DNA from 2 places in the Bacillus sp. YH3-2-B2 genome. Region 1 is predicted to be linked to the other one. Evidence: a T-box and tRNA genes for the amino acid it is inferred to sense, from the RefSeq annotation. Region 1 holds a T-box; the other holds one or more tRNA genes.
What was found. The T-box of region 1 lies ahead of tyrS (tyrosine--tRNA ligase). A T-box ahead of a tRNA ligase gene usually reads a tRNA of that ligase, here a tRNA-Tyr.
Positions count from the first base shown of each region.

Region 1 (8,618 bases):
GGTCTCCACTTTGTTTGTCAGAAACGCGCCGCGTTCCTTTTGTTCAAAGCTGCCGGGGCCGGCCTGTTTAATGTCTCTGTCTGTGACAATACCGGTGACGTGCAGCTCGTCGTCGATGACAGGGAGATGGCGGATATGATATATCTTCATTTTCCGGACGGCTGTTTCAATGGAGTCGTGTTTTGAGACGGTGATGACGTCCCGTTTCATGATTTGTTCTGCAATCATCTTTTTATCCCCTTTGTATGTCAGTCAATACATAAATCGCTGATAAAAACGAAGCCTGTCGAACTGTTCAATTGACTCCTGACTGACGTGCCTGCCGATGCGGGCCATCAGACAATTGGCCGGATGAGAGCTGATTTCCGGTTCATCCGTTGCAAACCAGACAAGACCCCCGGCATTCATCATCTTTTCCATGATCTTTCTGTATTCCCACACATCTTTTTTCATTCCTTTTAAATCCCAATGCCAGTAATATTCCGTCGTCATGATGATGTACCGTTCCATCTGTTCATCCATCATGCTGACTGTCAGCAACGTTTTTCCGACAGAACAGCCCCTGTAGCCGGGAGCGACCTCGATCGCACCGAGTTCAAGGAGGTCTTCCATATTTCCGTCAGACCACCGTTCAAGCGGATCAGGATATAAATACGTCACATAGCCGATAATCGTCTGTCCGTCCCTGGCGATAATGATCCGACCTTCAGGAAGCCCGGCGATCTCGATTAACGCTTTGTGCTGTTCATGAGGAAGGCGAAAGGCTGTCAGGCCTTCATGAAACTCATACTGTGCTAGGTCCTTTGGAGGAACGGGCCCTTCTACCAATAGAGGGCCGGCTGCTGTCTGAATTGATGAAGAATGGTACGTTTTATGATGTTTCACTGATTCACCGCCTGTCGGTTCTTAATAAAAACACATCTCTCTTAAGCATAACAAAATATAAAGCGTTTTCAATAGTGTTGTAATTTATATTTTAAAAATTGAGAAAACTGTGAACATCTACTATAATTAGTCTATAGATAAGCAAAGGGGGATGTTGCATGAATTTGAAAGCGTTGCCGGCGGAAAAGGGGAATTATCATCTGCGAAATTATGAGGAAACGTACCGCAGCTTCGATTGGAAAGAGGTCGAAGCGGAGTTTTCCTGGCATCAGACGGGGAAGCTGAATGCGGCGTACGAAGCGATTGACCGTCATGCCGAATCATTTCGAAAAAACAAAGTAGCGCTGTATTACAAGGACGCAAACCGGGATGAAAAATACACATTTAAAGAAATGATGGAGGAATCGAACCGGGCGGGAAATGTACTGAGACGGTATGGAAACGTGGAAAAAGGGGACCGCGTTTTTATTTTCATGCCGCGTTCGCCGGAGCTTTACTTTATCATGCTCGGCGCAATTAAAATCGGTGCGATCGCCGGCCCTTTATTTGAAGCGTTTATGGAAGGCGCCGTCAAAGACCGCCTGTTGAACAGCCAGGCAAAGGTTGTCGTGACGACACCTGAACTGGCCGAACGGATTCCGGCGGACAGCCTGCCCGACCTCGAGCATATTTTCATTGTCGGCGGCAGCAAAGAAGCGGGAGATAAAATCATCCATTATGATAAAGCGGCTGAGGGAGAAAGCACGAGACTTGATATTGAATGGATGGACAGAAGAGACGGCTACCTGCTTCACTACACATCAGGGTCTACCGGAACGCCCAAAGGTGTGCTCCATGTTCATGAAGCCATGATTCAGCAATACCAGACCGGCAAGTGGGTGCTTGATCTTAAAGAAGACGATATTTACTGGTGCACTGCGGACCCGGGCTGGGTGACCGGGACGGTGTACGGGATATTTGCGCCGTGGCTGAACGGAGCGGCGAACGTGATCGTCGGCGGCAGATTCAGTCCGGAAAACTGGTACGGCACGATTGAGAAGCTCGGTGTCAGCGTCTGGTACAGCGCTCCGACGGCTTTCAGAATGCTTATGGGCGCCGGAGATGAAATGACATCCAAATTTGACCTTACTTCACTTCGTCACGTCCTGAGTGTCGGAGAACCTTTGAACCCCGAGGTCATCAAGTGGGGACATAAAGTATTCGGCAAGCGCATCCACGACACGTGGTGGATGACAGAAACGGGCGGACAGCTCATCTGCAATTATCCTTGCATGGAGATCAAGCCGGGCTCAATGGGGAAACCGATTCCGGGAGTGGAAGCGGCGATCGTTGACAATCAGGGAAATGAGCTTCCGCCGTACCGAATGGGAAATCTCGCCATTAAAAAGGGCTGGCCGTCGATGATGGATTCCATTTGGAACAACAAAGAGAAATATGATTCTTATTTTATGCCGGGCGGCTGGTATGTTTCCGGAGATTCTGCTTATATGGATGAAGACGGTTATTTCTGGTTCCAAGGCAGAGTCGATGATGTCATCATGACATCCGGCGAGCGCGTCGGCCCGTTTGAAGTCGAAAGCAAACTTGTTGAACATCCGGCGATTGCCGAAGCCGGCGTCATCGGAAAGCCGGACCCTGTCCGGGGAGAAATTATTAAAGCGTTTATCGCGCTCAGAGAAGGGCATGAGCCATCCGATCAGCTGAAGGAGGACATTCGCCTCTTTGTAAAACAGGGGCTTGCCGCGCATGCCGCACCGCGGGAAATTGAATTCAAAGATAAACTTCCGAAAACACGGAGCGGAAAAATCATGAGACGTGTGCTGAAGGCGTGGGAGCTGAACCTGCCAGCAGGCGACCTGTCCACAATGGAAGATTAAAGACGGCGTTGACATCGTATTTTATTTATGTTAAAAATGAGTAAGCTTCATACGAAAAGGTTTTGATTGAGACAAGTAGGATATCTGATTGTTCCAGAGAGCTGATGGCCGGTGAAAATCAGCACATAAGATATGCCGAATACACTCATGAACCGCTTTTGCGAACAAAGCTATTCCAAGGCTTTCAGTAGTGAAAGAACGGACACGGTCCGTTATCAAAAAGAGTGATAAAAGCTTTTTTATGTTTTTATTAGTAGGGTGGTACCGCGATTATATCGTCCCTTCGTTTTAAACGAAGGGGCGTTTTTTATTTTCATAAACAAAGGAGCAGACAAAATGACTAACTTATTAGAGGATTTATCATTCCGCGGCTTAATCCAGCAAATGACGGATGAAGAAGGACTGAATAAACAGCTGAGCGAAGAAAAAATCCGTTTATACTCAGGGTTTGACCCGACGGCTGACAGCCTGCACATCGGACACCTTCTGCCGATATTGACACTGCGCCGTTTCCAGCTTGCAGGCCACCATCCGATTGCGCTTGTAGGCGGCGCGACGGGACTGATCGGCGATCCGAGCGGCAAAAAAGCGGAGCGTACGTTAAATACTCAGGATATCGTTGTCGAATGGTCGCAAAAAATTAAAAATCAGCTTTCCCGATTTTTAGATTTCGAGGCGGGAGAAAACCCCGCTGTCATAGCGAACAACTTTGATTGGATCGGAAAGCTGAGCATCATTGAATTTCTCCGCGACGTCGGAAAGAACTTCGGAATTAACTACATGCTTGCGAAAGATACTGTAAGCTCAAGAATTGAAACCGGAATTTCTTACACGGAATTCAGCTACATGATCCTGCAATCCTACGATTTTCTGAATCTGTACAGAGAAAAGAACTGCAAACTCCAAATCGGAGGCAGTGACCAGTGGGGCAACATCACGGCCGGTCTTGAACTGATCAGAAAATCAGAAGAAGAAGGGGCGAAAGCTTTCGGTCTTACCATTCCGCTCGTCACAAAAGCTGACGGCACGAAATTCGGCAAAACGGAAGGCGGCGCCATTTGGCTTGATAAAGAAAAAACATCGCCGTACGAATTCTACCAGTTCTGGATCAATACAGATGACCGCGACGTCGTCAAATACTTAAAATACTTTACTTTCTTGTCAAAAGAGGAAATTGAAGCTTATGCTGAAAAAACGGAGACGGCTCCTGAGAAAAGAGAAGCGCAGAAACGTCTCGCTGAAGAGGTGACGGTTCTTGTACACGGCCGCGAAGCGCTTGAGCAGGCTGTTCATATCTCCCAGGCGCTGTTCAGCGGCAATATTAAAGAGCTTTCTGCTCAAGACGTCAAGGTAGGATTTAAAGATGTACCTTCGTTTGAAAAAGACCGCTCTGAAGAACTGTCTTTAGTAGACGTGCTAGTGGAATCTAAATTATCGCCTTCAAAACGGCAGGCCCGCGAAGACATTCAAAACGGAGCTGTTTACATTAACGGCGAGCGCCAGACGGACATCGGGCATCTTCTGACTGCGGAAGACCGCATTGAAGATCAATTTACCGTACTGCGCCGCGGAAAGAAAAAATACTTCCTGATCACGTACTGAAAATAAAAAGCAGTCCGGCCGCTCCATGCGGCAGGCTGCTTTTTTATGTTTTGTGAATACTGCACGGGGAAATGAGTACAGTACATGGTATAAGCAAAACAGGGAAGGGGTGCTGCGCCGTGAATTTTATGTTTACCATCGCCAAAGAAAGATTGCAGCGGGATCATTGGGAACAGCAGCAAAGCATAAACGCCGAAGCCGAAGCCGAGGAATCAGAGACGGAAGAAGAAAATCCGATATCATAAAGGTAAAGCCTCCATTCTGCGGAATGGAGGCTTTTGATTGTCACCATATCAGTCTGACGGCGGCCATCAGCACGACTCCTGTGATGACCGTGATGGATAAGCTTTTTGTCAGCATCGCGCAAAGCAATGTCGGGATGAGAACGATCATTGCTTTCCAATCAAAGGTCAAAGCGCTGTTTGTTTTCACAATCATGCTTTCCGTTACCAGAGCCGTCAAAATGCAAAGCGGAATAAAGGAGAGCCATTTTAAAGCCAATTCAGGCATCTGAATGTTCCGGACAAATATAAACGGAACAATGCGCGGCACAAGTGTAACAATCATGCAGCCGAGTATAATCCAGATCATTTGTGTGCTGATGCTCATTTGTCCGTCACCACCCCGATCGTTGCCACAATCACGGTTGAGACGATGACCGCGATGTGTGACGGGACGAAATACGATAACAAGACCATAAAAATGATCATATAGAGAATTAAGGAGAGGCTGTGCTTCAGCTTTTCCGAAGCGGATGACTGCAATTGCAGCACAAGCAGCGCCGCGAACATAGCGGGCAAAGCAAAGTCCAGGCCGAGCGCGTAAGGATCAGATATCCATTGCCCGAGAAGCCCGCCCATCACGCAGGAAATAACCCAGCACATGTAAGCGGTTATATTGAGGCCGTTCATCCACTTATCGTGTAACCTGCCGTTCTGAGCCGCTTTGTTCACCGCTACTCCGAAAGATTCGTCAGTAAGCAGAGCCCCGAAGCCGATATTTTTCGCCAGAGAGTATTTCGTGAAATACGGCGCGATGGTCAGGCTCAGCAGAAGGTGCCGCAGATTGACGATAAACGTCGTTAAAATAATGGCGGAAATCGGACTCCCGGAAACAAGGAGCGAGCAAATAATAAATTGGGCGGCGCCGGCATAGACACACAAGGATAACAAACAGATTTCAAGAATGCTTAGATGAGAGGCAACGCCGACGATGCCGAAAGCAAAACCGATGCTCATATAGCCCAGCAGCGTAGGCACACAATCCCGCACCCCCTGTAAAAACGTATCGTTCATTTCCCGGGAAACGGCGGTTTTTTGCACTTCTGTGTTAATCATTTTTTATACTCCTTTCATAGAGATTATAATGATAACGACTAATGAAAAAATCAAAGAAAATACGGTTCACATTTATATGAACCGATTTCCGGTGACGACATGAAATAACGAATGGTTTTGTTTCATCAGGCCTTCAACTTTTTCAGCCCCGACTTCTTTCACAAGCTCTGCGAACATCAGATCGTGCCTCATATATTCCATGGCCACGAGAACGAGAGCGGGATCTTCTGATTTAATGGCCCAGGCATTCGTCTGCGGAGAAAAATTGGCGATTAAGACTTCTTTATTATCTCGGGCAGCTATCGTTAATCTTCCGCCCATCCGTTTCTCCGCCACTTCAGGAGACATATTATGATTTGTCGTATTTCCGAGCTTCACTTCCGGAGGGCCGAACACAATCGAAAAGACGGGCAATTGTTCGGCGGCGCGTTTATTAGCGGCTTCTTGAATAAAGGGAATCTGCTGTTCCCAGACAGACAGCCACAACTCTTCCTCGGCTTTTTCAATCATATCCTTCATCTCATTGATGACATGATCATTCGTGCTGATGCGGCGGATGACATTCATCTCCTGCTCGCTTTCCAGCGCCAATAACTTTTCCTCAAGGTAGCCGAATGAGTTCTCGAAATCGTGCCGGAGCCGGTCGATTAATTCCTTTCCGGCCAGCGGGGCATATGTAACCGGATCAGACGGTACAATATGGACAGCGCCTTTATCAACTAATTTCCCCAATACCTCATAGATCATTGAGCGGGGGACGCCTGACCTTTTGCTGATTTCATATCCGGTAACAGGCGAGTGTTTCAACAAGCCGATATATGCTTTACATTCATATTGAGAAAATCCAAACTTCTGTAATTCTTTCAGAACATCGTCCATAAACATCCTCCGTAGTGGTTATTCATGAAACTACTATAATGTAAGCGGTTATATCTTGTCAATGGGACTTGAGTGCTGAAAGAAAGGTTCGCCTGTTTTGTCGCTTTCCAACTTAGTTTATGATGAGTTACATGTATGGCTTTTGTGAAAAACGTTGCCGTAGACCCACACGAATGCCGTTTGATACGATAAATACAAGAAGTCAAAAAGAGGAGGATCACGGTGGAAAACACCTCTAAAATCGCTTTTTTATCGGTTATAAGCAATTCCCTGGTCGTCATGCTCAAAATAGTGGTGGGGATAATAACCGGATCTGTCGCTATACTTTCTGAAGCCATTCATTCTTTTTTAGATTTGATCGCCGCCTTCATCGCCTTTATCTCCGTCAGGATTTCAAAAAAGCCGGCTGATACAGGGCATCCGTACGGTCATGGAAAAGTCGAGAATCTGTCGGGGACCATCGAGACGATTCTGATTTTTGCGGCAGGGATTTGGATGATATATGAATGCATTCAAAAACTGGTGAACCCGGCGCCGGTTCATCTGCCCGTATTGGGAATTGTTGTGATGCTTGCTGGGGCTCTCATTAATTTGATCGTTTCGAAGTTCGTAAAAAGAGAAGCCGAAAAGGTTAATTCCGTGGCAATGAAATCAAATGCCCTGCATTTACTGACTGACGTGTACACATCATTAGGCGTAGCGGCAAGCCTTTTGGTCGTTACCTTAACGGAGTGGTACATACTTGATCCCATTATAGGTATGGTGCTGGCGGTGTATATCATATATGAAGCGTTTAAATTAATGAAAGAAGCATTCCCGCCGCTGATTGATACCCGTTTGTCGGAAGAGGAAGAAAAAACAATTTTAAAGATTATCGAAACATTTCAACAGGAATTTATTGAAATTCACGATTTTCGTACAAGACGCTCCGGCCCGCAAGAGTATATTGATTTTCACCTGGTCGTAGCCTCTCACGTGACGATTAAAGACGTGCACGACCTGTGTGACCGCATTGAAAGAGATATTACGGATGAATTCAAACAAGCACAGGTAATGATTCACCCCGAGCCGGAGAGCGAGAGGAAGAAATAAATCGATCTTATGTTTGCGTTTGTTCCCGGCAAAATGCCTGCAAAAGGCCCGTTCCCACGGGTCTTTTTGTTGTATAAATGTCCATTTCTCGCTCATATGAGAGAGAAGCTTATACACGTGAGGGATACATTTCATACGTTATGTTGTAAAGAAAAAGGGAGGTGAACAGAATTGAACGCTATTTCTGTTAAAGAAATTGAACATGGAGTTGCCGTTGCGGAAAGAGAAGGTTTAGGGGAGTATTTATACCAAGAACCGGTTTCCAAAAAATGTTCGGGCCGTTCCCGCAGCAGAAAACGGACACACCGCTCCCGCAGCAGAAAACGGAGTCATCACCGGACACACCGCTCCCGCAGCAGAAGACGGAGCCATCACCGGACACACCGCTCCCGCAGCAGAAGACGGAGCCATCACCGGACACACCGTTCACGCAGCAGACGGTCCCATCAAAAACGTACCCGCAAGCGCTGTTTTAAATGCTGACTGCAGACTCTATTACAAGTAACGGAGATCTGCTATAATGGCAAGAGAACTGCATAAAAGATCCGGTATCATCATCTGCGGACACTGAACTGACAACATGGCGCTGTTTGTTCGTGTCCGTTTTTTGTGTCAAAAAAAGATGCCGGAGGATAAAAAGGAAGGGATGACGCCGAATGAAGCTGAATGAGGACTTTTATAACTCTGAAGGAAAGACAGTCTCTTCGCAAAACATAAGCAGCAAGCTTTTGCATATCACGGACAGCGGGCATATCAGCGTTGACTTCATCAGCATAAGCAGGCTGCGGAAGGCTTCAAAAATCGCGATCTTAGGTGACAGCGTCGCCCGGGGGCTGCGTGCGGAATACGGCTTTGGTGACATTCTGAAAGACCGGACAGACGCTGAAATAACCAATCTGTCTGTCAGCGGCGTTAATATGAGCAACAACGGAAGCGATAACATTTA
Region 1 is NZ_JBSJQE010000003.1:827,788-836,405, reverse strand. It holds gene ACWJJX_RS14370 (acetoin utilization AcuB family protein) at 1-228, opposite strand, end outside; gene ACWJJX_RS14365 (GNAT family N-acetyltransferase) at 253-885, opposite strand; gene acsA (acetate--CoA ligase) at 1,044-2,762, shown strand; T-box leader at 2,816-3,048, shown strand; gene tyrS (tyrosine--tRNA ligase) at 3,099-4,364, shown strand; gene sr7p (small protein SR7P) at 4,484-4,609, shown strand; gene ACWJJX_RS14345 (AzlD domain-containing protein) at 4,650-4,973, opposite strand; gene ACWJJX_RS14340 (AzlC family ABC transporter permease) at 4,970-5,701, opposite strand; gene ACWJJX_RS14335 (TrmB family transcriptional regulator) at 5,774-6,580, opposite strand; gene ACWJJX_RS14330 (cation diffusion facilitator family transporter) at 6,803-7,672, shown strand; partial or broken gene ACWJJX_RS14325 (hypothetical protein) at 7,844-7,894, shown strand; gene ACWJJX_RS14320 (hypothetical protein) at 7,942-8,148, shown strand; gene ACWJJX_RS14315 (SGNH/GDSL hydrolase family protein) at 8,329-8,618, shown strand, end outside.

Region 2 (3,217 bases), on a different contig from region 1:
AAAGATGATCAGGTTGATAGGTCTGAGGTGGAAGTGTGGCGACACATGGAGCTGACAGATACTAATCGATCGAGGACTTAACCAATTTGAATGTATGCTTTCTGTTATCTAGTTTTGAGAGAATTTTTTAAAAAAACTCTTGCTTTTTCTGAAATACATAGTATAATAATACATGTCACTAAAACGTCTGGTGATGATGGCGAAGAGGTCACACCCGTTCCCATGCCGAACACGGAAGTTAAGCTCTTCAGCGCCGATGGTAGTCGGGGGTTTCCCCCTGTGAGAGTAGGACATCGCCAGGCAAACTTCATTCCGCAGTAGCTCAGTGGTAGAGCTATCGGCTGTTAACCGATCGGTCGTAGGTTCGAATCCTACCTGCGGAGCCATTTATGGAGAGCTGTCCGAGTGGCCGAAGGAGCACGATTGGAAATCGTGTAGGCGGTAACCCCGTCTCAAGGGTTCGAATCCCTTGCTCTCCGCCACTAATTATCAATACATAACAAACGAAAAAATACCAGGGCCCGTTGGTCAAGCGGTTAAGACACCGCCCTTTCACGGCGGTAACACGGGTTCGAATCCCGTACGGGTCACTTATATGATGGAGGATTAGCTCAGCTGGGAGAGCATCTGCCTTACAAGCAGAGGGTCGGCGGTTCGAGCCCGTCATCCTCCACCATTATCATCGCGGGGTGGAGCAGTTCGGTAGCTCGTCGGGCTCATAACCCGAAGGTCGCAGGTTCAAATCCTGCCCCCGCAACCAAAAAAAATGGTCCGGTAGTTCAGTTGGTTAGAATGCCTGCCTGTCACGCAGGAGGTCGCGGGTTCGAGTCCCGTCCGGACCGCCATTTATAAAAAGGCTCGGTAGCTCAGTTGGTAGAGCAACGGACTGAAAATCCGTGTGTCGGCGGTTCGATTCCGTCCCGAGCCACCATTTGCCGGTCTAGCTCAATTGGTAGAGCAACTGACTTGTAATCAGTAGGTTGGGGGTTCAAGTCCTCTGGCCGGCACTCTAAATGATGGAGGGGTAGCGAAGTGGCTAAACGCGGCGGACTGTAAATCCGCTCCCTCAGGGTTCGGCAGTTCGAATCTGCCCCCCTCCACCATTTTATAAATAGGGGCATAGTTTAACGGTAGAACAGAGGTCTCCAAAACCTCCGGTGTGGGTTCGATTCCTACTGCCCCTGCCACTATATTATTTATTCATCTTCAGATTATGGCGGTTGTGGCGAAGTGGTTAACGCACCAGATTGTGGCTCTGGCACTCGTGGGTTCGATTCCCATCAATCGCCCCATATTATCATTGGGCTATAGCCAAGCGGTAAGGCAACGGACTTTGACTCCGTCATGCGTTGGTTCGAATCCAGCTAGCCCAGTTGCATTTTTTTAAAAACAACAGCATAAGATGTAATAAGTTCTTTTTACATGTTGCGGAAGTAGTTCAGTGGTAGAACATCACCTTGCCAAGGTGGGGGTCGCGGGTTCGAATCCCGTCTTCCGCTCCAAATTACGGCGGCATAGCCAAGTGGTAAGGCAGAGGTCTGCAAAACCTTTATCCCCGGTTCGAATCCGGGTGTCGCCTTTCTATTGCCGGGGTGGTGGAATTGGCAGACACACAGGACTTAAAATCCTGCGGTAGGTGACTACCGTGCCGGTTCAAGTCCGGCCCTCGGCACCAATTTAACTTTGAGCGAATTATGTTAAATTGGTCATCAATTTTATTATTATAAAACATATATGAGAGTGATTTGCATATTGCAGGTCGCTTTTTTTTATATAATAAAAGCGTGAAGACTATCAATATAAGTTTCTTGCTTGTATCGTATATACTGCATTACCATTTGAAAAAACTTTACTAAAACCATTGACGCTTTATAAAATGCATGTTATATTTATATACGTCGGTTGAACACGACGCATTATATGCCGGTGTGGCGGAATTGGCAGACGCGCACGACTCAAAATCGTGTTCCTTCTGGAGTGCCGGTTCGACCCCGGCCACCGGTATACAAAGGCTTCTACATATTGTAGAAGCCTTTTTTGTTGTATGAAAATATCCTCCAAGGCTTGTGAAAACATGTTACCTGCAGCAGGAGGAGCTGGATTCGGCGCACCGTGCTTATATTAAGGAAACACCGATTCGGCCGTGGAGTTAAATCTTTCCGATCGGGCTGTTTTTGCTATTAACACTGTTTCTCAGCTGGTGGGGCGGCCATTCAAAAGCGCGCATTATTGGCAGCGGTTATTGCAGCATTTGCTCTTTTTATGTTTCAGCGCTTTCCAGCAGGCGAGCTTGTTACCCATTTTATTAAGGACGGAAACGAATTGGTCAACGTTATTATTATGTTATCGCTGATTTGAGCCGTAACAGCAGTAGCTGAAAATCTGGGATTCTCGAAATATGTTACTTCTCATTTAACATCATGGATCCCTCATATGTTTATTGCGCCGTCTCTTTTTATACTGGGGGCTGTTATATCCTATTTTATCGGGTCATCCTGGGGGACTTGGGACGCTGGCGGTTCAGTTACATACCAGCTTATTATTAGCGATCGGGGCCGTGTTTGCGAGCGGAACATTTGGTTTGCTTCTCCCCTCAGTGATAATACGGTGTTGGGGATCAATGTTGTGAAGTATGCCCGTTCGAAGCTTGTTCCGGCGATTATCGCCGCGGGGATCTCCGTTATGTTATACGGTGCGTATTTCAGATAATAAATACTTTTTGAAGGCGTTATCCGAAATTGGGATAACGCCTTTTTAATGAGCTGTTATACTTGAGAAAAAAGAGGTGATGACATTGAAGCAGATTATTACAATGGGCGGCGGGGGGTTTTCAATGGAGCCGGATCATCTTGTGCTGGATCAGTATATTTTAGAGCAGTCGGCGCGGTCAAAGCCGAAAGTTTGTTTTTTGCCGACGGCAAGCGGAGATTCGGAGAATTATATCAGCAGGTTTTATCAGGCCTTTCAAAAGCTGCGGTGTGAGCCGGATCACTTGTCGCTGTTTAAACCGCCGGGTTCTGATCTCAGATCCTTTCTCATGAAGAAAGATATTATATATGTCGGCGGCGGAAATACGCGCAATATGCTTGTCTTATGGAAAGAGTGGGGGCTTGACCTTATTCTTCGTGAAGCTTGGGAAAACAGCATCATCTTGGCGGGTCTCAGCGCCGGCCGGTGTATCACCGCCTGATTTCCGAAAAGAAACTCAGGGCGGGCT
Region 2 is NZ_JBSJQE010000001.1:41-3,257, forward strand. It holds partial or broken rRNA gene ACWJJX_RS00005 (23S ribosomal RNA) at 1-85, shown strand, start outside; rRNA gene rrf (5S ribosomal RNA) at 187-302, shown strand; tRNA gene ACWJJX_RS00015 (tRNA-Asn) at 312-386, shown strand; tRNA gene ACWJJX_RS00020 (tRNA-Ser) at 392-482, shown strand; tRNA gene ACWJJX_RS00025 (tRNA-Glu) at 519-590, shown strand; tRNA gene ACWJJX_RS00030 (tRNA-Val) at 601-676, shown strand; tRNA gene ACWJJX_RS00035 (tRNA-Met) at 684-760, shown strand; tRNA gene ACWJJX_RS00040 (tRNA-Asp) at 769-845, shown strand; tRNA gene ACWJJX_RS00045 (tRNA-Phe) at 856-931, shown strand; tRNA gene ACWJJX_RS00050 (tRNA-Thr) at 935-1,007, shown strand; tRNA gene ACWJJX_RS00055 (tRNA-Tyr) at 1,019-1,103, shown strand; tRNA gene ACWJJX_RS00060 (tRNA-Trp) at 1,114-1,187, shown strand; tRNA gene ACWJJX_RS00065 (tRNA-His) at 1,217-1,292, shown strand; tRNA gene ACWJJX_RS00070 (tRNA-Gln) at 1,302-1,373, shown strand; tRNA gene ACWJJX_RS00075 (tRNA-Gly) at 1,428-1,502, shown strand; tRNA gene ACWJJX_RS00080 (tRNA-Cys) at 1,509-1,579, shown strand; tRNA gene ACWJJX_RS00085 (tRNA-Leu) at 1,587-1,675, shown strand; tRNA gene ACWJJX_RS00090 (tRNA-Leu) at 1,923-2,004, shown strand; gene ACWJJX_RS00095 (hypothetical protein) at 2,425-2,709, shown strand; partial or broken gene ACWJJX_RS00100 (Type 1 glutamine amidotransferase-like domain-containing protein) at 2,795-3,217, shown strand, end outside.
Region 2: it encodes a tRNA-Tyr, which carries the amino acid that the T-box ahead of tyrS (tyrosine--tRNA ligase) is inferred to sense. The anticodon was not compared.